DNA from 2 places in the Kitasatospora sp. NBC_01560 genome. Region 2 is predicted to be linked to the other one. Evidence: predicted binding sites of a transcription regulator. Region 2 holds the regulator's gene; the other holds the start of a gene.

Region 1 (10,652 bases), 900 kb from region 2:
AGCACGGCGCGCAGCGCCGCGATGGGCGTGCGGAGCTCGTGCGAGACGTTGGCGACCAGCTCGCGGCGGTGCCGGTCGGCGGCCTCCAGATCGGCCGCCATCTGGTTGAAGGTGGCCGCCAGCTCGCCGATCTCGTCGCGCGAGTTCACCTCGACCCGGCGGCTGTAGTCGCCGGAGGCCATCGCGCGGGCGGCGGCGGTCATGTCGCGCAGCGGGGCGGTCAGCCCGTGCGCGAGGAACTGCATGAAGAGCAGTGAGGCGATCATGGAGAAGACCATGATGATCCGGATCTGCGTCTCGGACCGGATCGCCACCACGACCATGCCGGTGGCCAGGAAGACCGAGACGATCACCAGCAGGGCGAGTTTGCCCTTGATGGAGCGGACCGGGTCGAGCGGCCGGATGTCGGCCCAGACCCGGTGGGCGGCGCGGGCGGCCAGGGTGGGCCGCCGGGTGCTGCCGGCGTCCCCGTTGCGTTGCTGTGGAAAGGTCATTGCTCCCCTTGATCCCCCGCGTGCTGTGATCCCCGCACGTGCTGTGACGCCCGCGCGGTCACGGCGGTTCGGGACACGGGCCCCCCGGAGGCCCGTCGCCCGAGGCGCCGCTAGGAGAGCGGGGCCTCCAGCGCGTAGCCGACACCGTGCACGGTGCGGATCCAGCTGGCGCCGATCTTGCGGCGCAGTGCCTTGACGTGGCTGTCGACGGTGCGGGTGCCGGAGGCATCCGTCCAGTCCCACACCTCCGCCAGCAGCTGTTCGCGGGTGAGGACCGCGCGCGGCTGGGCGGCCAGGCAGGCGAGCAGGTCGAACTCGGTCGGCGTCAGGTGGACGTCGCCCGAGGCCAGCCGGACCCGGCGCTGCACGTGGTCGATCTCCAGCTCGCCGAAGCGCAGCGAGCCGAGTGCGGGGGTGCGGGCGGCCTGCTGGGCGCGCTCGACCCGGCGCAGCAGCACGTTGACCCGTGCCGCCAGTTCGCGCATGGAGAAGGGCTTGGTCATGTAGTCGTCGGCACCGACGCCGAGGCCGACCAGCAGGTCCGTCTCGTCGTCGCGCGCCGTCAGCATCAGCACCGGTACCGGGCGCTGGGCCTGGATCCGGCGGCACACTTCGAGGCCGTCGAATCCGGGCAGCATGATGTCGAGCACGACCAGGTCGGGCTGCCACGTGTGGAAGCCGTCGACGGCACCCGGGCCGTCGTGAGCCACGGCGACCTTGAAGCCCTCCGCGCCCAGCCGGGCCGCGATCGACTCGGCGATCGTCGGCTCGTCCTCCACCACCAGCACTCTGCGCTGGCTGCTCACCGTGCCGCCGCTGTTCTGGTTGTCCTGCTGAATTTCTGTCACGGTCACGCCACCGCCCCCAGGGCTGCGGGCCGGCCACCTGTGGGGATGGCGGGGCTCCGCTCGTAGTCTTGTTCCGTCGTGGACTTGTGCCGGGTCCGCCGTCCCGTAGCGCGTGCGTGGACCGGAGGGCAGGTGTGGACCGCCCACCGTTCCCGCACACTTCGCAGCGTACGGACCGCGGCTGCCTCCCGGCAGGTGGACCGGACGTTTCCGGCCCGCGGGCGGGCTTTCGGGCCGCCCCCGGACCCACTCGGGAGTGGGCACGGGCCGCTACCTTACCCGGCGATTTTTCACTCCGTAACGGTACGTATGCACTCCAGTTGACGCCGAGCCGCCGGTCAGGGGCGCTACTCGTGCGTAAACAGAGGGAAGGTCTGGACCAAGGCGGCGGTTCCGGGGGGTCGATCGATTTGTAGATGTTCACGGGGATTTCCCAGCGGGCTCCCAGGACCGCAACGTACCGTGGGCACGACAAGATTCGCGGGGGTGGGAATTCCGGCGCGCGCCGGTACCTTGGGCACCGGACGGGAGCCGGTTGCTGCGGGTCTGGAGCGGAGGCGGCATGGCGGGGCTGCTGAAGGGTGCTGGGCGGAACGGGACGCGTCCCGGTGTGCGGCCGGGCGCCGGACCGCCGTACGCGATGCTGCGCCACGGGCTGCGGACCGGGGTGGCCGAGTGGCTGCTCGGCCGGCTGCCGACGCCGCGGCGCAACCCCTTCGCGCTCGGGTACCTCGCCGTGGTCTGCGCGACCACCACCTTCGCCAAGCTGGCCGACCCGGGCCTGGTGCTCCGCCTCCAGGAGGCGTCCAGCTCGGACGGCCACAACCTGTTGCACCACCCGCTGCGTGCGCTGCTGTTCAGCGGCTTCTGGGTGGCCGGGACGATCTGGATGCCCTACCTGTGGGCCTTCGCCTTCACCGTCGCCCCGCTGGAGCGCCGGGTGGGGCCGGGCCGGGCGGCCGCCGTCTTCGCGGCCGGGCACATCACCGCCACGCTGCTCTCCCAGTCGGTGGTCGTCATCGGCGTGGAGACCGGGCGGGTGGAGCCGGAGGCGATGGACTACCTCGACATCGGTGTCAGTTACGGCGTGCTGGCCAGCCTCGGTGCGCTGGCCGGGCTGCTCCCGCTGCGCGGGCGGCTGCTGGCGCTGGGTGCGGCGGGTGCGCTGCTGGCCGAGCAGTACGCGAGCGACCAGGACCTGGTGACCGGCATCGGCCACCCGGTGGCCCTGCTGGTGGGTGTGGCGCTCTGGCGCCGGCTGCGGCGGGACGTGGACCGCCGCCCGCACCGGCCCGGCCCGGCCGCGCCGGCCCCGTCACCCGCGGCCTCCGCGGTCGCCGCCGCCCCGGCCTCCCGCGGCGCGGCCGTGCTCGACCGGCCGTGACCCGCCCCCTCGGTCGCTGACCGGCTCTCTCGGACGCTGACCCGCCCCAGGTGTTTTTGACGGTGCCCTCCGGTGCCGTCCGGGCCCTTCCCTGTTCGCTCACGGCGAACAGATCCGGGGGAACAATCGGCTGTTGCCAAACCTTAGTCAGGTCAACTCAACTTCACTGACTGGGGAGAGATCATGGCATCGACGTCCACACCGCTCACCCTGCCCGTGCTGCCGCTCGACGACGAGGTCGTGCTCCCGGGCATGGTCGTCCCGCTGGACCTGAAGGACACCGAGGTGCGGGCCGCGGTCGAGGCCGCCCGGGCGGCGGCCGGCGGCACCGGCAAGCCCCAGGTCCTGCTGGTCCCGCGGGTGGACGGCTCGTACGCGGCGGCCGGCACCCTCGCCACCGTCGAGCAGGTCGGCCGGCTGGCCGACGGGGAGCCGGCCGCGCTGGTCCGCGCCGTGCGCCGGGTCCGGATCGGCGTCGGCACCACCGGGCCCGGGGCCGCGCTCTGGGTGGAGACCACGCCGTTCCGGGAGTCCTCGGTCGGCACCCCGGTGGCGGGGCGCGCCGCCGAGCTGGTCAAGGAGTACAAGGCGCTCTCCACCCAGTGGCTGCGCAGGCGCGGCGCCTGGCAGATCGTCGACCGGGTGGCCCAGATCGAGGGCGTCGGCGAGCTGGCCGACAACATCGGCTACGCGTCCTTCGCCACCGCCGAGCAGAAGCTCAAGGTGCTGCTGGAGGCCGACCAGGTGGCCCGGCTGGAGTACGCCCTCGGCCTGCTGCGCGACCACCTCGCCGAGGAGGAGGTCAACGACACCATCCGCAAGGACGTCGAGGAGGGCGTCGCCAAGCAGCAGAAGGAGTTCCTGCTCCGCCGCCAGCTGGAGGCCGTCCGCAAGGAGCTGGCCGAGCTGAACGGCGACCCGGCCGACGAGGAGGGCGACTACCGCGCCCGGGTCGAGGCCGCCGACCTGCCCGAGAAGGTCCGCGAGGCCGCGCTCAAGGAGGTCGACAAGCTGGAGCGCGCGAGCGACCAGTCGCCCGAGGGCTCCTGGATCCGCACCTGGCTGGACACCGTGCTGGAGCTCCCGTGGAGCGAGCGCACCGAGGACGCCTACGACATCGCCGGCGCCCGCGCCGTCCTGGACGCCGACCACGCCGGCCTGGCCGACGTGAAGGAGCGCATCGTCGAGTACCTCGCGGTGCGCAAGCGCCGGGCCGACCAGGGCCTCGGCCTGGTCGGCGGACGCCGGGGCGGCGCGGTGCTGGCGCTGGTCGGCCCGCCCGGGGTCGGCAAGACCTCGCTGGGCGAGTCGGTGGCCCGCGCCATGGGCCGCAAGTTCGTCCGGGTCGCGCTCGGCGGCGTGCGGGACGAGGCGGAGATCCGCGGCCACCGGCGCACCTACGTCGGCGCGCTGCCCGGCCGCCTGGTCCGCGCCATCAAGGAGGCCGGCTCGATGAACCCGGTCGTCCTGCTGGACGAGATCGACAAGGTCGGCTCCGACTACCGGGGCGACCCGGCGGCCGCCCTGCTGGAGGTGCTCGACCCGGCGCAGAACCACACCTTCCGCGACCACTACCTGGAGGTCGAGCTGGACCTCTCCGACGTGGTCTTCCTCGCCACCGCCAATGTGCTGGAGGCCATCCCCGAGCCGCTGCTCGACCGGATGGAGCTGGTCCGCCTGGACGGCTACACCGAGGACGAGAAGGTCGTCATCGCCCGCGACCACCTGCTCCCGCGCCAGCTGGAGAAGGCCGGCCTCCGGGACGGCGAGGTCGCGGTCGACGAGTCCGCGCTGCGCCGGCTGGCCGGCGAGTACACCCGCGAGGCCGGCGTCCGGACGCTCGAACGCTCGATCGCCCGGGTGCTGCGCAAGATCGCCGCGCAGCACGAGCTGGGCGAGCGCGAGCTGCCCGTCGCCGTCGGCGCCGAGGACCTCCGCGCCCTGATCGGCCGGCCGCACCACGTGCCGGAGGCCGCGCAGGAGCCGGCCGAACGGCGCACGGCCGTCCCCGGGGTGGCGACCGGCCTGGCGGTCACCGGCGCCGGCGGCGACGTCCTCTACATCGAGGCCTCGCTCGCCGACGCGGAGACCGGCGGCACCGGGCTCACCCTGACCGGGCAGCTGGGCGACGTGATGAAGGAGTCCGCGCACATCGCGCTCTCCTTCCTCCGCTCGCGCGGCGCCGAGCTGGAGCTGCCCGTCACCTCGCTGCGGGACCGCGGCGTGCACCTGCACGTCCCCGCCGGAGCCGTCCCCAAGGACGGCCCGAGCGCCGGCGTCACCATGACCACGGCACTGGCCTCGCTGCTCTCCGGGCGCAAGGTGCGCACCGACGTGGCGATGACCGGCGAGGTGTCGCTGACCGGGCGGGTGCTGCCGATCGGCGGGGTGAAGCAGAAGCTGCTCGCCGCCGACCGGGCCGGGGTCACCACGGTGATCATCCCCAAGCGGAACGAGGCCGACCTGGACGACGTCCCGGCCGAGGTCCTGGAGCGGCTCACCGTCCACCCGGTCTCGGACGTCCGGGAGGTGCTGAAGCTGGCCCTGGAGCCGGCCGAGGTGCTGGTCGCCGCCTGAGCCCGACAACGGTGCTGCGGCCCGGGCGGCCCGGTGCGATCGACGGATCGCACCGGGCCGCCCGACCGCAGGGTGAGACGGTTCTTGTGAGACACCCCGTCAGCCGGGCAGGCTGGCGGGGTGACCAGCCATGCGTACCTGAGCCGTCGACTCGACGTCGACCTGGCCCACGCATGCTCCGCGATCTGTCGCCGCGCGCTCTGACCAGCGCGGTGACCCACCCGGCAGCCCGCCGGGAACCCCCTCCGGGTGGTGCGCACCGCTGTCCGCGGTCCGCCTCTCCACTCACCCGAATGGGACGACAACCCATGCGCCTCGCCCTGCCTTCGCGCGCCGCCGTGCTCGCCGCCGCCCTCCTCCTGGCGTGCGCCGCCCCGGCCCGCGCCGACACCCCGTACGCGCCGCTGCCGCCGCACAACCCGTACGCGGGACCGGACGGCACCGCCACCATGCACGGCGACACCGGCTCCTCGGACGCCACCCCGCTGCCCGGGCCGAAGCCCGGACCGCTCACCTCCGACCGGGTGGCCCTGCAGTCCGCCTGCCCGACCGTGCTGGTCGGCTCGGACGGCTACCCCGTCGCGCTCTGCACCACCATCTTCGGCCTCACCCCGACCGTCCACCTGCTCGACCCGGCGGACGGCGGCTCGCTCGCCGAACTGCCGCTCGCCAAGGGCTCGCTGCTCGGCGGCGTCTACGCCTACCTGGACCAGGACGACCGCCTGGTGGCCGTCGACGGCGAGCGCCGGCTGCTGCGGATCGGGCACCACCGCACCGCCTCCGGCGCCTGGGCACTGACCGTCGACAGCAGCCTGCCGCTGGCCGGCGCGGTGCCCGACGGCGACGCCGTCACCGGGATCTCCCCGGACTGGCAGGGCCGGGTCTGGTTCGCCACCGGCAACGGCGTGGCCGGCACCGCCGACGACCGCACCGGTACCGTCCGCACACTGGCCCTGCCCGCCGGCGAGAGAGTCGCCAACTCGATCTCCACCGCCCCGGCCGGCACCGCCGTCGCCACCACCCACGCCACCTACCTGCTCACCGCCGACGCCGACGGCACCCCGCGGATCGCCTGGCGCCGGGCCTACGACCGCGGGCCCGGCCGCAAGCCCGGCCAGCTCAGCTGGGGCACCGGCTCGACGCCGACCTTCTTCGGGCCGCGCACCGGCACCGACTACGTCACCGTCGTCGACAACGCCGCACCGACGGTGAACCTGCTGGTCTACCGGACCTCCGACGGCACACCCGTCTGCTCCGTCCCGGTACTGAAGGCCGGCGGCAGCGGCAGCGAGAACTCACCGGTGGCCGTCGGCAACGCCGTCTTCGTCGCCTCCACCTACGGCTACCCGTACCCGAAGCTGCCCGCCGACGCGGGGCCCGCCGTGCCGTCCTCCGGCACGTTCTCCGGCGGGCTCAGCCGGGTGGACGTCCGGGCGGACGGCTCCGGCTGCGACCTGGCCTGGGACAACAAGGTGCGCTCCGCCGCCGTCCCCCGGCTCTCCACCGCCGACGGCCTGATCCACACCGTGCTGCGCAGGCCCGTGATCCCCGGCACCGACGCCACCTCGGTGCTGGACCCCTACTACTACGCGGAGATCGACCCGCGCACCGGCGCCGTGGTGCGCACCCGGTACACCGGCGCCGGGTTCCTCTTCGACACCCTCCAGATGGTCGGCTCGATCGCCCCCGGCGGCGTCGTCTACCAGGGCACCACCACCGGGGTGCTGCGGATCACCGCGGAGTAGCGGCCGGCGGGCACCGTGGTCAGACTGCGAGGATGCCGTCCCCCACGCAGCGCGCTCTGGCCAGGGTGCCGGCCGGGCTGCGCCCGTTCCTGGTCAGGCACCGCCGGCTGGTGAAGTTCCTGCTGGTCGGCGGTGCCTGCTTCGCCCTGACCACGGTGCTCAACTTCTCGCTGAAGTTCACCGTGCTGGCGCACAAGCCGGTCGTGGCGCTCACCGCGGCCACCGTGGTGGGCACCGCGGTCTCGTACGTGCTCAACCGCCAGTGGTCCTTCCGGGCCGTCGGCCGGCGCCGTGAGCTGCCGCTGTTCCTGCTGGTCAGCACGGTGGCGATCGCCGTCAACGACCTCCCGCTGATCGCCTCGCGCTACCTGCTGGAGCTGCGCGAGCCCCAGGTGACGGCCCTCACCCAGGAGGTCGCCGACTTCCTCAGCGGGATGGTCGTGGGCACCTTCGTCGCGATGCTGTTCCGCTACTGGGCGATGCGCCGCTGGGTCTTCACCGGCGTCGCCGAGCCGGCCGCCACCCGGGCGGAGCAGCAGCCCCAGCGGATCTCCTAGCCCGGTCCGCCCGGCCCCGTCCCAGCCCGCCGGGAGCCGTGGTGCGAACGCGGCTACGCTGCCAATGAGGGACGCACCCCGAGGCGGGTGACCGGCGGCCGAGCGGGGTGAGGGCGATGCGCGAGACGGACGGCCTCCGGGCCGGGCCCGCCAGCCAGCAGGGCATGCGCCGGGCCAACCTGGCCCTGGTGCTCGGGGTGATCGCCCGCGCCCCGCGCTCCCGCGCCGAGGTGGCCGCCGACACCGGCCTGACCCGGGCGGCCGTCTCCTCGCTGGCCGAGGAGCTGATCGCGGCCGGCCTGGTCGTCGAGGAGGGCCCGGCCACGCCCAGCGGCAAGGTCGGCCGGCCCGGCACGGCCCTGGGCCTCAACCCGCGGGGGCCCGGCGGGCTCGGCGCCGAGATCGGCGTGGAGCACCTCGGCGCCTGCGTGGTCGACCTGCGCGGCGAGGTGCGCTCCTGGCGCCGCCAGGAGATCCGCAACCGGGACCGGCAGCCCGCCGCGGTGATGGCCGACCTGGCCGAGCTGCTGCGCCGGGCCGTCGCCGACGCCGGACTGCGCCCCGCCGGGCTGACCCTGGCGGTGCCCGGGCTGGTCGGCGACGGTGGCGGCGGCATGCTCCAGCGCGCCGCCAACCTCGGCTGGCAGGACGTGCCGCTCGCCGCCGAGCTGCGGCTCGCACTGCGCGCGGCGGGCGCCGACCGGCTGGCCGAACTGCCCTTCGACGTCGAGAACGAGGCCAATCTGGGCGGGCTCGCCGAGCTCTGGCTGGGCGGTGCGCCGGACCACTTCCTGCACGTCTCCGCGGAGGCCGGGGTCGGCGCCGCGATCGTGATCGGCGGCCGGCTGCTGCGTGGGGCCCGCGGCTTCGCGGGCGAGCTGGGCCACGTACCCGTCCACCCCGGCGGCCCCCGCTGCGCCTGCGGGTCGCACGGCTGCCTGGAGCAGTACGCGGGGGAGGCCGCGGTGCTGCGGGCGGCCGGCCTGGACGGCATCCGCGGGGACTGGGTGGCGCTGCTCGCCGAGCGGGCCGAGCTCGGGGACGAGGAGGTCCACACCGCGCTGGCCGGGGCCGGCCGGGCGCTGGGCACCGCCTCGGCCGGGGCGGTCAACCTGCTCGACCCGGCCGAGGTGGTGCTGGGCGGCGGCTACGCCCAGCTGGCGCCCTGGCTGCTCCCGGCGATGCGGGCCGAGCTGGCGGCCCGGGTGACGGTGCGGCCCTGGTCGGACGAGCGGCTGACGGTCTCCCGGCTGGGCCGCCGCGGCCCGCTGCTCGGGGCCGCGGTCGGCGTGGTCCGGGCGATCGTCGCCGATCCGGGGCGGCTGGACGCCTGACCCGGCCGGCGCGGGCCCAGGTGCGGGCCGAGGTGCCGGCTCAGGTGTCGGACCAGGGGCGCCGCTTACAGGCGCACGAGCTCGCGGCCGCCGCGCGGACCGCGCAGGACGGCGGCGAAGGTGATCGCGACCCCGACCAGCGCCCAGGCCAGCAGGACCAGCAGCGGCATGGCGAGGCCGGTGGCGCCGAAGTAGGCGATCGAGCGGGTCGCGTCGGTGCCGGCGCCGTTCGGGATCCAGGCGCCGATCGCCCGCCAGAACGGCGGCATCAGCGGCGGTGGGAAGACGCCGCCCGCACTCGGGTTGCCGAGCACCACGAAGATCAGCACCGCGATGCCGATGCCGATGATGTCGAACAGGCACTGCAGCGCCATGGTGAAGGCGCCGACCGCGAAGACCACCAGTGCGCCCACGCCGGCCAGCCCCCAGAACGATCCGGGCAGCGCGTCCAGCACCGGGCCGACGATCAGCGCTCCGCCGATGCCGGCCGCGACCGAGTACAGCGCCAGGGCGCCGAGCCGGATCACCGCGCGGTTGGTGTTGGCGGGCTTGGCACCGGCGCTGACGCCGAGGATCGAGGCCACCAGGTAGCCGCCGACGCACCAGCCGATCACCAGGTAGAAGGAGGTGAGGCCGTTGGGGTCGCCCTTGGCGAGCGGCACCACGTCCACGGTCTTCACCGTCCGGCCCTGGGACTTCTCCAGTCCGGTGACGATGGTGTCGGCGGCCCGGGCCGCGGACGGGCCGCGGGCGCCGCCGACCAGCAGGGTGTCCTCGGTGCCGGCCGGGTCGAAGACCAGCGCGGCGTAGATCTTCTGGTCCTTGATCAGCGCGGTGGCCGTCTCGGCGTCCGGTGCGGTACTGGCCCTCACGGCGTCGTCCGGCACCGACTCCAGGCCCGCGACCAGCTTGGGGGAGACCTGTGGCGGGGCGACCACCGCGATCGACAGCTCGTGCGGGGTCGGGTGGTGCAGGGCGCCGACGTAGGAGGTGATGAAGCCGAACTGGAGCAGGAGCACGGCGATCACCAGCAGCGCCGTGCGCGGGGTGACCGCTCCCTTCAGTTCGGCGACGAGGCCCGGGCTCGGTACCTGTCCTGGGGCGGTCATGCACATCTCCTCGCGGATCGGTGGAAAGTCGGGGAAACCAAATACTTCATATCATTAACTAGTTGGTCCGGTGCCGCTCCCGCGCCGCTCCGGCGGCGCGATCCGGCCGGGCCGGCTGCGGGATACTGGCGCCGTGAGTACGGTGAGTGACGACGAGTACCTGATGGCGGTGGAGCGCGAGGTCGCGCTGCTGTTCCGGCGCGGCCGGGCCCGGGTGGCGGAGATGTCCCGCCGGGTGCACCCCCGGCTGGAGGGCATGGCGTACAGCATGCTCGCCTACGTCGAGCAGGCCGGACAGGTGCGGGTGACCGACGTCGGCGTGCACTTCTCCGTGGGCAAGGCCACGGTGAGCCGGCAGATCCGGGCGCTGGAGGAGCTGGGCCTGGTGAGCCGGGAGGTGGATCCGCTGGACCGCAGGTCGGCGCTGGTCTCGCTGACCGAGGACGGCCGGCGGCGCTTCCTGGGGGCGCGGGATGCGCGGATGGAGCGGGTCCGGGCGCTGATGGCCAACTGGTCCGAGGAGGACGTGGTCCGTTTCGCGGAGCTGCTGCACCGCTTCAACGACGTGGTCGGCGAGGCCACCGGGGTCTGAGCCGGGCCCCCG
Region 2 (10,652 bases):
CCAGCGCGCCGTCGCCACCCGGCTGGGCCTGAGCGAACGCACCGTCGCCGCCCACATCTCCCGCCTGCGCGAACGCTACGGCGCCCAGACGCTGTTCCAGCTCGGCTGGCTGATGAGAGGCGGCCGGGATGACCGATGAGTGCCGCCCCGCCGAGCGCGCCCTCTACCTGGCGGCCCTCGCCGAGGGCGGCCGGATCGCCACGGCCGCCCTCGGCCCGGACGACGCGCCCGCCCTCGCCGGACTGCTGGAGCACGGCCTGCTCGCCCCCGCCGCCGACGGCTACGCGGCCGTCGACCCGCGCTCGGCCGGCGACCGGCTCGGCGCCGAACTGCGCAGCGAGGCCACCCGCCTGCTCGTCCGGGCCGAGCGCCTCCCGGCCGCCCTGGACGACCTGACCCGCGCCTACGACGAGGCCCGCCGCCCGTCCGGCACCACCGGCGAGGCCACCCGCACCCTCGGCCGGGAGGCCATCCGGCAGCGGATCTCCGACCTGCTCGCCGGCTGTCAGGACGAACTCCTCGCCGCCCGGCCGGGGCCGCGCCGGGAAGCCACCATGGAACTGGCCCTGCGCCAGGACCTCCCGCTCCTGCGGAGCGGCCGCCGGATCCGCACCCTCTACCAGCCCGAGGCCCGCCGCCGGCCCGCCGTGATCGCGTACGCCGGCACCGTCACCCGGCACGGCGCGCAGATCCGGGTCCTCGACGAACCGTTCGACCGCATGATCGTCGTCGACCGGGAGGTGGCGATCGTCTCCGCGGCGGAGGACCACGGCGCCGCCGCGTTCATCACCGACCGGGCCACCGTCGCGCAGCTGGTCGCCGTCTTCGAGCGCGACTGGGCCCGCGCCGAAGTGACCGACTGGTCCGCCACCGCCCCCCACCCCACCACCCTGCGGGTCGGCCAGCTGCTCCGTCAGGGCCTCACCCAGCGCACCATCGCCGGCCGCCTCCACCTCAGCGAGCGCAGCGTCGCCGCCCACATCGCCCGCCTCCGCGGCCGTCACGGTGCCCAGACCCTGTTCCAGCTGGGCTGGCAGATGCGGGGTGGCGGCGATGGTTGAGCCCCGGACGCCGTCGGAGCTGCTGGCGGCGGCGCTGCCGGACGCTGCCGCCCGGGAGTTGTACCTCGCGGTGCTCCGCGAGGGCGGCCGGATCCGGTTGGCCGAGGTCGCGCCGGGGGACGCGGCGGCGCTGCAACGGCTGGTCGAACTCGGCTTTCTGGTGCCGCAGTTGATCGACGCGTCGTACAGTGCGGTGGATCCGCGGTCGGTGGTGGAGCGGATCGGCGCGGACATCCGGCTGATGAGTGCGCGGCTCCTGGTGGAGGCCGAGCAACTGCCCGGGCTGCTGGACGACCTCACCCGGGCCTACGACACCGCGCCGCGGCGGTCGGAGGGGCCCTCCGGCGTCCGGTACCTCGCGGACATGGCGCAGATCCGGCACGAGATCGAGCGGCTGTCCCAGGCGTACCGGGCGGAGGGCCTGACCGCGCAGCCCGGCGGTGCCCGGCCGCCCGAGCTGCTCCCCGACTCGCTCGACCGGGCCCGCCGCTACCTCGAACGCGGCGGCGCCATGCGGACCCTCTACGAACCGGCGGCCCGCTGGGACGGTCCGACGGTGGAGTACGCGGCCGAGGCCACCCGGCTCGGCAGCACGATCCGGGTGCTGGCGGTGCCGTTCAGGCGCATGCTGATCTTCGACCGCACCGTCGCCGTCATCCCCGCGGCGGCGGACAACAGCAGCGCCGCCCTCGTCGAGGACCCCGCGACGGTCGCGTTCCTGGTGGACGTCTTCGAGCAGCACTGGCAGCAGGCGGAGGGTGTGAACTGGGCTGCCCTGCTGACCGGTTCGGCGGAGTCGTCGGTGCACGAGCAGGTCGGCCGGCTGCTGGCGCAGGGCCTCACCCAGCGGGTCGTCGCCGGCCGGCTGGGGCTGAGCGAGCGGACGGTGGCCGGACACATCGCGCGGCTGCGCGAACTGTACGACGCGGACACGTTGTTCCAGCTGGGCTGGCAGATGCGGGGCATCCGGCCGGGGGAGTGGTCAGATGCGTGAGCTGCCGGTGCGCGGGGTGAGGTGGTCAGCCGGTGGCGGCGTTGCTCGGCCAGTAGCCGGTCGGGCCGACGGCCGGGGGCTGCTGGCGGGGGACGGTGAACTGCTCGCCGGGCGCCGTCCAGAAGCCCTCCCGGAGGGAGAGCGCCATGCCGGCCCAGTCGAGGGCGGTCTCCACGGTGTGGTGGAGGGCCTCCTGCGACCAGGTGTCGTCGAAGACCAGCGGCAGGACGGGGGCGACCTGCTCGATGGTGGCGATGAGCGGGTTGTGCGTGATGGCCTCGTCCACCAGCAGGACGATCGGCTTGCGCAGGGCCGACGCCCAGCCCAGCTCCAGGCTCACCCCGGCCGACAGCGGCGCACCGACGTAGGCGAAGACCAGGTCGGCGGACTGCAGTGCGCGGAAGTCCGACGGCACCCGCGGCTCGGGGGCGCGGCCGGCGACGGTCCAGGCGTCGCTGTGGTGCGCGCTGTACACGGCGGCGCCGCTGCGCAGGAGCGTGGTGCGCAGCGTCGTCAGCCGCGTCCGGCTGGCGAGGGTCACCACACTGTCGGCCGGTCCGGTCAGCCGCATCAGCGGTGCGGCCAGGAACACTCGTGCACGCCGGCCCTCGGGGGCCTGGTTGTCATGGTGACGCAGGTAGGGCTCACTCATTGTCGACTCCGGGAGATCGGCCGACCGGGTTGTGCCAGATCCCAGCGGGCAGGACGAGTTCGGAAATCAGGCGATCTCGTTCGGATCGCGGTCGAATGGACATGTCCATGTCTATTTGTTGCTTTTCGTTGCGGCCCCGACTCGGGGGACGTGCCGAGGCTGGACTGATCGTCGCTGCCATTGCGACGGGACGTCCACCGTTGCGAGGTGTCATCTGACTGCCAGGCAGGCAGATGACACACCCGAACCGGTGTCCGATGCGGCACAATCTGATGAGCGCGCTGCGTGCTGCGAAACAGGGGGAAGGTCGTTCCGCGGACCTTCACGGCATCTGGCGTGTGGGGCTCTGTCCCGCTTCCGTAAGATGCGTGTCCGTGGCGACGCCGACGAATGGCGCTCGGCACCTGTCGGTGCGACGCCGTCGGCCGGTCGGTTCTTTTATTGGTGAAGTCAGAAAGAGGAGCGTTGTCATGTTGAAGGTGCGCCGCCTCGTTGTCGCAGCTCTGTTTCTGGGTGCCGCCCTGGTGACGGGTGCCGGAACTGCCAACGCGGACAGCTACTGGGGCCTCAGCTCCCCGGTGGAGGGTACTTCCGTGGTCACCCAGCTCTCGGACAGCTACTGGGGCAAGTGATCGGGAGCGACCTGCCCGCGATGCGGCGGGTCAGGGCAGGTCGGTCTCGGCAAGCACTCTCCCGGCGCCCCCGGCCCCGGCCTCCAGCTGGGCCAGTTTCCAGCCCAGCTGGAACAGGGTGTCGACGCCGTACTCCTCGCGCATTTCGGCGATGTGCCGGGCGAGCGTCCGCTCGCTCAGGCCGAGCCGGCGCGCGATCGTCCGGTGCCCGATGCCCTGGAGCATCATCCGGATGATCTGCTGGCGCATGCTCGACACCACCTGCGGCGGGATCTCCCGGGCGCCGGTGAACGGGATCGAGCGGTCCCACATGCTGTCGAAGAGCTGGACGATGTAGCTGATGACGGCTTCGTCACGGATGAACGCCGCCCGCGCCTCGCGGTCCTCGTCGCTGACGGGTATGACCGCCACCTTGCGGTCCATCACGATGACCCGGGTGAAGGGCTCGTCCAGGGTGCGGACCTGGCAGCCCTCCTGGGTGACCGAGGAGACGTACTCCACCGTGGGCGCCGAGTAGCGCGCGCTGGGCTGGTAGATGGTGCGCATGGTGCCGCCGCGCTGCACGAACCGCATGTCGCGCTCGATCGCGACCTTGATCGCCTCGGCCCGTCGCCCGCCGCCCGGCTGGGCCGTGAGCATCTCCTTCTCGCAGTCCTCCAGGAGCAGCGCGAGCTGGCGGTTGATGGCCGCCCCGGTTTCGATGTACTCGATTGCGCCCCCGCCGCTCGCATGTCCCGCGTACGAGTAATAGGCGCGTCCCAGGCTTTGCAGCGACGCCGATATTGTCATGGATCGCGCAAGAAGTTCGACGGCCCGGGTCTGCAGTTCACTGCTCAACGAATCCGCGAGTTGCCGGGGATCACCGGCAATCATTCCGCCGGGGGATTCCACGTCCGGCACCAGCAGTCCGAGATTCTGCAATTCGCGGACCAGCCGGCCGTCGTGCAGGTCCGGAAGGAGACCCGGCGCGCTCAGGCGGCCGCCGGCCTGCAGAATTCGCATGTACAGGGAGTGGGCTTCCGGCGACAGCTCGACCGGCATCCCGGACGGATCGTCCGCCGCTGGGACCGGATCCGGTTCGGCGGCGGGCATCGTCGTCTCCTTGCCATGGGCGAAACGGATCTTCGATGGCAGCGGTGTCGCCATCGTTGTGCCGGAGCCGGGCTCCCCCGTGGAGCGGCGTCCTGCCGGTCGGTTCACCTTACGACCACTGAGGGGGAACTCTCTCACCAACGCCGAGCCGCCGGCACCCCCCGGCCAGGGGGAACCGGCGGCTCGGGCGTCCACCGTGCCTGGTCAGCGCCTGGGGCGCCAGACCACCAGCGCGCTGGACTGGGCCGGGGCCTGGTACGGGACCAGGTCGCGGCGGTAGGAGGCGTGGACGGCGGCCTCGCGCTGCCGGAGAGCGGCGGCGGCGCCTTCGAGGGAGTCGACCAGTTCGGTGATCCGGGCCTGGAGCGCGGTGACCTGGTTGTCCAGCTCGATGATCCGCTTGATGCCGGCGAGGTTGATGCCCTCGTCCTGGGAGAGGCGCTGGACCTCGCGCAGCTGCTGGATGTCCCGGGCCGAGTAGCGCCGGCCGCGGCCGGCGGTGCGGTCGGGGCAGACCAGGCCGAGCCGGTCGTACTGGCGCAGGGTCTGCGGGTGCAGGCCGGAGAGCTCGGCGGCGACCGAGATCACGTAGACCGGGGTGTCCTCGGTGAGGACGTACTGCGGGGGCGGTGCGGCGCGGCGGGCGCGCGGGGCGCTGCCGGGCAGGCCCTCGCCGAGCGGGGCGCCGGCGGGGCCGATCGTGCCGTCGGGTGTCATCTGGTCGTCACGCTCCCTTCGCCGCCTTGAAGAGGGCGGCTCGTGGGTCGTCGGAGGCGGTGGCCTCGCGGTACTGCTCCAGGGCCTCCAGCGCGTCGCCGGTGACGTGCTGGGGCACCACGACCTCCACGGTGACCAGGAGGTCGCCGCGGGTGCCGTCCTTGCGGGTGGCGCCCTTGCCGCGGGCCCGCAGGGTGAGGCCGTTGGCGCTGCCGGGCGGCAGCTTGAGCTTCACCGACGGGCCGCCCAGCGTCGGTACCTCGATGGTGCCGCCGAGGGCGGCCTCGGGGAAGGTGACGGGCACGGTCACGGTGAGGTTGTCGGCCTTGCGCCCGAAGACGGGGTGCGGGTCGACGTGCACGGTGACGTAGAGGTCGCCCGGCTGGCCGCCGCGCTCGCCCTGGGCGCCCTTGCCCTTGAGCCGGATGCGCTGGGCGTCCTGGACGCCGGCGGGGATCCGGACCTGCATGGTGCGGGCGGAGCTGGCCCGGCCGCTGCCGTGGCAGTCGGTGCACGGGTCGTCGACGATCATGCCGCGGCCGCGGCAGTCCCGGCAGGGCTCGGAGAGCGCGAAGGCGCCCTGGCCACGGCTGACGGTGCCGGCGCCGACGCAGGTCGGGCAGACCCGGGGGGTGGTGCCGGCCTTGGCGCCGGTGCCGCTGCAGGTGCGGCAGGGGGCCTGGCTGGTCATCCGGAGCGGGACGGTCGCGCCGTCGACGGCCTCCTCGAAGGAGAGCGTCACCTCGGTCTCGACGTCGGCGCCGCGCCGGGGCTGGGGCTGGCGGCCGCCGCGGTTGAACAGGCCGCCGAAGACGTCGCCGATCCCCCCGCCGTTGCCGCCGCCGGTGCCCTGGCTGCCGTTGAAGAGGTCGCCGAAGTCGAAGCTGTAGCCGTTGGCGCCGGGGCCGCCGGAGCGGAAACCGCCGTTGGCGAAGAGGGTGCGCGCCTCGTCGTACTCCTTGCGGCGCTTCTCGTCCGAGAGGACGTCATAGGCCTCGGAGATGTCCTTGAAGCGGTCCTCGGCCTTGGTGTCGCCCTTGTTCGCATCGGGGTGGAACTCGCGCGCCAGCTTGCGGTAGGTCTTCTTGATCTCGGTGGCGGAGGCGTCCTTGGGCACGCCGAGGACCTTGTAGTAGTCCTTCTCCACGTAGTCCTTGCCGCTCATGGCTGCCGCCACCTCCCGGGGTCAACAGTTACGGGTCCACATGCTGTGGCGTCAACGGATACGGCACTGCGGAGCCGGCCGTCGTACTGGACGACGTACGACTCCGCAGTGCACGGGTGTTCAGCTCTCCGAGCCACCGTCGGCCTTGTCGGCGCCGGCGTCCGTCGACTTCTCGGCGGCGTCGGGCGCGGCGGTGGTCTGGGTGCCCGGCTGGGGCTCCGCGACCGCGACCATCGCCGGGCGGATGATCCGCTCGCCGATCCGGTAGCCGGGCTGGAGGATCTGGACACAGGTGTCCTCGGTGACGTCCGAGGAGTAGCTGTGCATCAGTGCCTCGTGCATGGTCGGGTCGAAGGGCTCGCCCTCCTTGCCGAACTGCTGGAGGCCCAGCTTGGCCACCACCGTCTCCAGCGACTCGGCGACGGACTTGAAGCCGCCCGTCACCTCGCCGTGGTCGCGGGCCCGGCCGATGTCGTCCAGCACCGGGATCAGCGACTCCAGGATGTTGGAGATCGCGATCTCACGGACCGTCAGCCGGTCCCGCTCGACCCGCTTGCGGTAGTTCTGGTACTCGGCCTGGAGGCGCTGGAGGTCGGCCGTCCGCTCGGCCAGCTCGCGCTTGGCCGAGGCGAGGTCGTCCCCGCCGGCGGCACCGGCGGCGGCTGCCTCCTCGGCGGCCTTGACCACGGCCTCTTCGGCGGCGGAGTCGTCGCCGGGCTCAGCACCCTGCGGCTTCTCCGTCATGCCGCACCGCCCTTGGGCTTCTCGTCGTCCACGATCTCGGCGTCGACGACGTCGTCGTCCTTGGCACCGGCGGCGTCACCGGCCGGGGCGGCACCCGCGGCGTCGGCGTTGGCGTAGAGCGCCTGGCCGAGCTTCTGGGCGGTGGTGGAGACCTTCTCCGAGGCCTCGCGGATGGCCGCGATGTCCTCGCCCTTCAGGGCCTCCTTGAGCTCGCCGATGGAGGTCTCGACCTCGGTCTTGACGTCGGCCGGGAGCTTGTCCGCGTTGTCCGCGATGAACTTCTCGGTCGAGTAGACGAGCTGCTCGGCCTGGTTGCGGGTCTCGACCGACTCGCGGCGCTTGTGGTCCTCCTCCGCGTACTGCTCGGCCTCGCGCATCATGCGCTCGATGTCGTCCTTCGGCAGCGCGGAGCCGCCGGTGACGGTCATCTTCTGCTCCTTGCCGGTGCCGAGGTCCTTCGCGCCGACGTGCATGATGCCGTTGGCGTCGATGTCGAAGGTGACCTCGATCTGGGGCAGGCCGCGGGGGGCCGGCGGGAGACCGGTCAGCTCGAACATGCCGAGCTTCTTGTTGTACGCCGCGATCTCGCGCTCGCCCTGGTAGACCTGGATCTGCACGGACGGCTGGTTGTCCTCGGCCGTGGTGAAGATCTCGGAGCGCTTGGTCGGGATCGTGGTGTTGCGCTCGATCAGCTTGGTCATGATGCCGCCCTTGGTCTCGATGCCGAGGGACAGCGGGGTGACGTCGAGCAGCAGGACGTCCTTGACCTCGCCCTTGAGGACACCGGCCTGGAGCGCGGCGCCGATGGCGACGACCTCGTCCGGGTTGACGCCCTTGTTGGCGTCCTGCCCGCCGGTCATCTCCTTGACGAGCTCGGCGACGGCCGGCATCCGGGTGGAGCCACCGACCAGGACGACGTGGTCGATCTCGGAGAGCGAGATGCCGGCGTCCTTGATCACGTTGTGGAACGGCGTCTTGCAGCGCTCCAGCAGGTCGGCGGTGAGCTGCTGGAACTGGGCCCGGGTGAGCTTCTCGTCCAGGTGCAGCGGGCCCTCGGCGGAGGCCGTGATGTAGGGCAGGTTGATCGAGGTCTCGGAGGACGAGGACAGCTCGATCTTGGCCTTCTCGGCGGCCTCGCGGAGGCGCTGGAGGGCCATCTTGTCCTTGGACAGGTCGACGCCGTGGCCGGCCTGGAAGACCTTGACCAGGTGGTCGACGACCTTCTGGTCCCAGTCGTCGCCGCCGAGGTGGTTGTCACCGTTGGTGGCCTTCACCTCGACGACGCCGTCGCCGATCTCCAGCAGCGAGACGTCGAAGGTGCCGCCACCGAGGTCGAAGACCAGGATGGTCTGGTCGTCCTTGTCCAGGCCGTAGGCCAGGGCGGCCGCGGTCGGCTCGTTGACGATGCGCAGGACGTTGAGGCCCGCGATCTCACCGGCCTCCTTGGTGGCCTGGCGCTCGGAGTCGGAGAAGTACGCCGGGACGGTGATGACCGCGTCGGTCACCGTCTCGCCCAGGTACGCCTCGGCGTCGCGCTTCAGCTTCTGCAGCACGAAGGCGCTGATCTGCTGGGGGTTGAAGTCCTTGCCGTCCAGGTTGATCTTCCACCCGGTGCCCATGTGGCGCTTGACCGAGCGGATGGTCCGGTCGACGTTGGTGACCGCCTGGCGCTTGGCGACCTCGCCGACCAGGACCTCACCGTTCTTTGCGAAGGCGACGACGGACGGCGTGGTCCGCGCGCCCTCGGCGTTCGTGATGACGGTGGGCTCGCCACCCTCCAGAACGCTGACGACCGAGTTCGTCGTGCCGAGGTCGATGCCGACCGCGCGTGCCATCGTAAATACCTCCACGGAAGAGTTGAGCTTTACAGGCTCAAGGATGCACGACCGGGCCGGAAGCGTCAACAGCTATGAGCCTGAGTCGCTCAACTTTGCTGAGCGGATAGGGTCCCCGGGGCGGGGATCGGAGGGCCGGGCGGCCCCGTCCCGAGTGCCGAGGGTGGACTTACGTGACTGCCGCCATACGTTGGGCGTCTTCAGGAGAAGAGTTGACAAACGGTAATGTCCGGCCCGTCGGCCCAGGAAGTTACCGACGAGTACACTCGCCCGGGAGAAACCCGGGGGAAACTGCTCACCCAGGAAAGCCGCAGGAGACGGAGAGCCGATGCAACTAGCAGCGATCGTCATCTCGCTGGTCACGTTCGTGATCGGCACCGCGCTCGCCGCCCGTGCGGCGCTGTACATCTTCAAGGTGGTGCGGACCGGCCAGGCCGACCCCACCAGGTTCGGAGCGCCCGCGCAGCGGGCGAAGACCGTGGCGGTCGAGTTCGTCGGCCACACCCGGATGAACCGGTGGGGCGTCGTCGGCGTCGCGCACTGGTTCGTCGCGGTCGGCTTCTTCACGCTGGGCCTCACCCTGCTGACCGCCTTCTTCCAGCTGTTCGACGCCGAGTTCGTGCTGCCGGTGCTCGGCGGCTGGCTGCCGTACGAGCTCTTCACCGAGCTGGTCGGCACCATGACCACGCTGGGCATCGCGGCCCTGATCGTGATCCGGCTGCTCAGCCTGCCGTCCCGGTCCGGCCGGAAGTCCCGGTTCGCCGGCTCGATCGCCTGGCAGGCCTTCTACGTCGAGTACACGATCCTCGGCATCGGTCTCTGCATCATGATCCTGCGCGGCCTGGAGGGCGCGCTGGAGAACGTCGGATCCTACGAGGCGACGTACCTGATCTCCTACCCGCTCGTGCTGGCCTTCAAGGGTCTCTCGCACGGCACGCTGGAGAACCTGATCTACCTCTTCGCGATGCTGAAGATCTGCATCTCCTTCGCCTGGGCGATCACCATCGGCATCAACCCGTCGATGGGCGTGGCCTGGCACCGGTTCCTCGCGTTCTTCAACATCTACTTCAAGCGCGAGGAGGACGGCGACACCGCGCTGGGCGCCCTGCGGCCGATGACCAGCGGCGGTGTGCCGATCGACTTCGAGGACCCGGCCGACGACGCGGTGTTCGGCGTCTCCCAGGTCGAGCACTTCTCCTGGAAGGGCATCCTCGACTTCTCCACCTGCACCGAGTGCGGCCGCTGCCAGTCGCAGTGCCCCGCCTGGAACACCGGCAAGCCGCTCTCGCCGAAGCTGCTGATCATGAGCCTGCGCGAGCACGCCTTCGGCAAGGCGCCCTACCTGCTGGCCGGCGGCGGCAAGGACATGGAGGGCGAGGAGCGGGCCACCGCCGAGCAGCTCGCCGACGTGCCCGCCGCCGCGCTGGCCGAGGCCGAGCGCCCGCTCATCGGCACCGCCGAGGAGAACGGCGTCATCGACCCGGACGTGCTGTGGTCCTGCACCACCTGCGGCGCCTGCGTCGAGCAGTGCCCCGTCGACATCGAGCACATCGACCACATCGTCGACATGCGCCGCTACCAGGTGATGATCGAGTCCTCGTTCCCCACCGAGGCCGGCACGATGCTCAAGAACCTCGAGAACAAGGGCAACCCGTGGGGCATGGCCACCAAGGCCCGCCTCGACTGGGTCAAGGAGCTCAAGAAGGAGACCGGCATCGAGGTGCCGGTGATCGGCGAGGACATCGACCCCGCCGAGGTCG

Evidence for each region. The regulator HspR, encoded in region 2, represses chaperone genes until heat shock. The targets are predictions, from matches to a motif close to TTGAGNNNNNNNNNCTCAA.
Region 1: lon (endopeptidase La) is a predicted target of HspR. The motif match lies at 2,869-2,887, and genes of this name have one in related genera.

What each region holds. Positions count from the first base shown of each region.
Region 1 is NZ_CP109364.1:5,914,797-5,925,448, forward strand. Features, by position in the region: gene OH807_RS25850 (sensor histidine kinase) at 1-494, opposite strand, end outside; gene OH807_RS25855 (response regulator transcription factor) at 605-1,342, opposite strand; gene OH807_RS25860 (rhomboid-like protein) at 1,905-2,726, shown strand; gene lon (endopeptidase La) at 2,910-5,303, shown strand; gene OH807_RS25870 (hypothetical protein) at 5,597-7,048, shown strand; gene OH807_RS25875 (GtrA family protein) at 7,081-7,605, shown strand; gene OH807_RS25880 (ROK family protein) at 7,722-8,939, shown strand; gene OH807_RS25885 (ABC transporter permease) at 9,005-10,048, opposite strand; gene OH807_RS25890 (MarR family winged helix-turn-helix transcriptional regulator) at 10,182-10,640, shown strand.
Region 2 is NZ_CP109364.1:5,010,482-5,021,133, forward strand. Features, by position in the region: gene OH807_RS21870 (LuxR C-terminal-related transcriptional regulator) at 1-139, shown strand, start outside; gene OH807_RS21875 (LuxR family transcriptional regulator) at 129-1,061, shown strand; gene OH807_RS21880 (LuxR family transcriptional regulator) at 1,054-2,055, shown strand; gene OH807_RS21885 (hypothetical protein) at 2,081-2,707, opposite strand; gene OH807_RS21890 (hypothetical protein) at 3,187-3,339, shown strand; gene OH807_RS21895 (helix-turn-helix domain-containing protein) at 3,370-4,485, opposite strand; gene OH807_RS21900 (heat shock protein transcriptional repressor HspR) at 4,636-5,148, opposite strand; gene dnaJ (molecular chaperone DnaJ) at 5,156-6,313, opposite strand; gene grpE (nucleotide exchange factor GrpE) at 6,434-7,057, opposite strand; gene dnaK (molecular chaperone DnaK) at 7,054-8,892, opposite strand; gene OH807_RS21920 ((Fe-S)-binding protein) at 9,221-10,652, shown strand, end outside.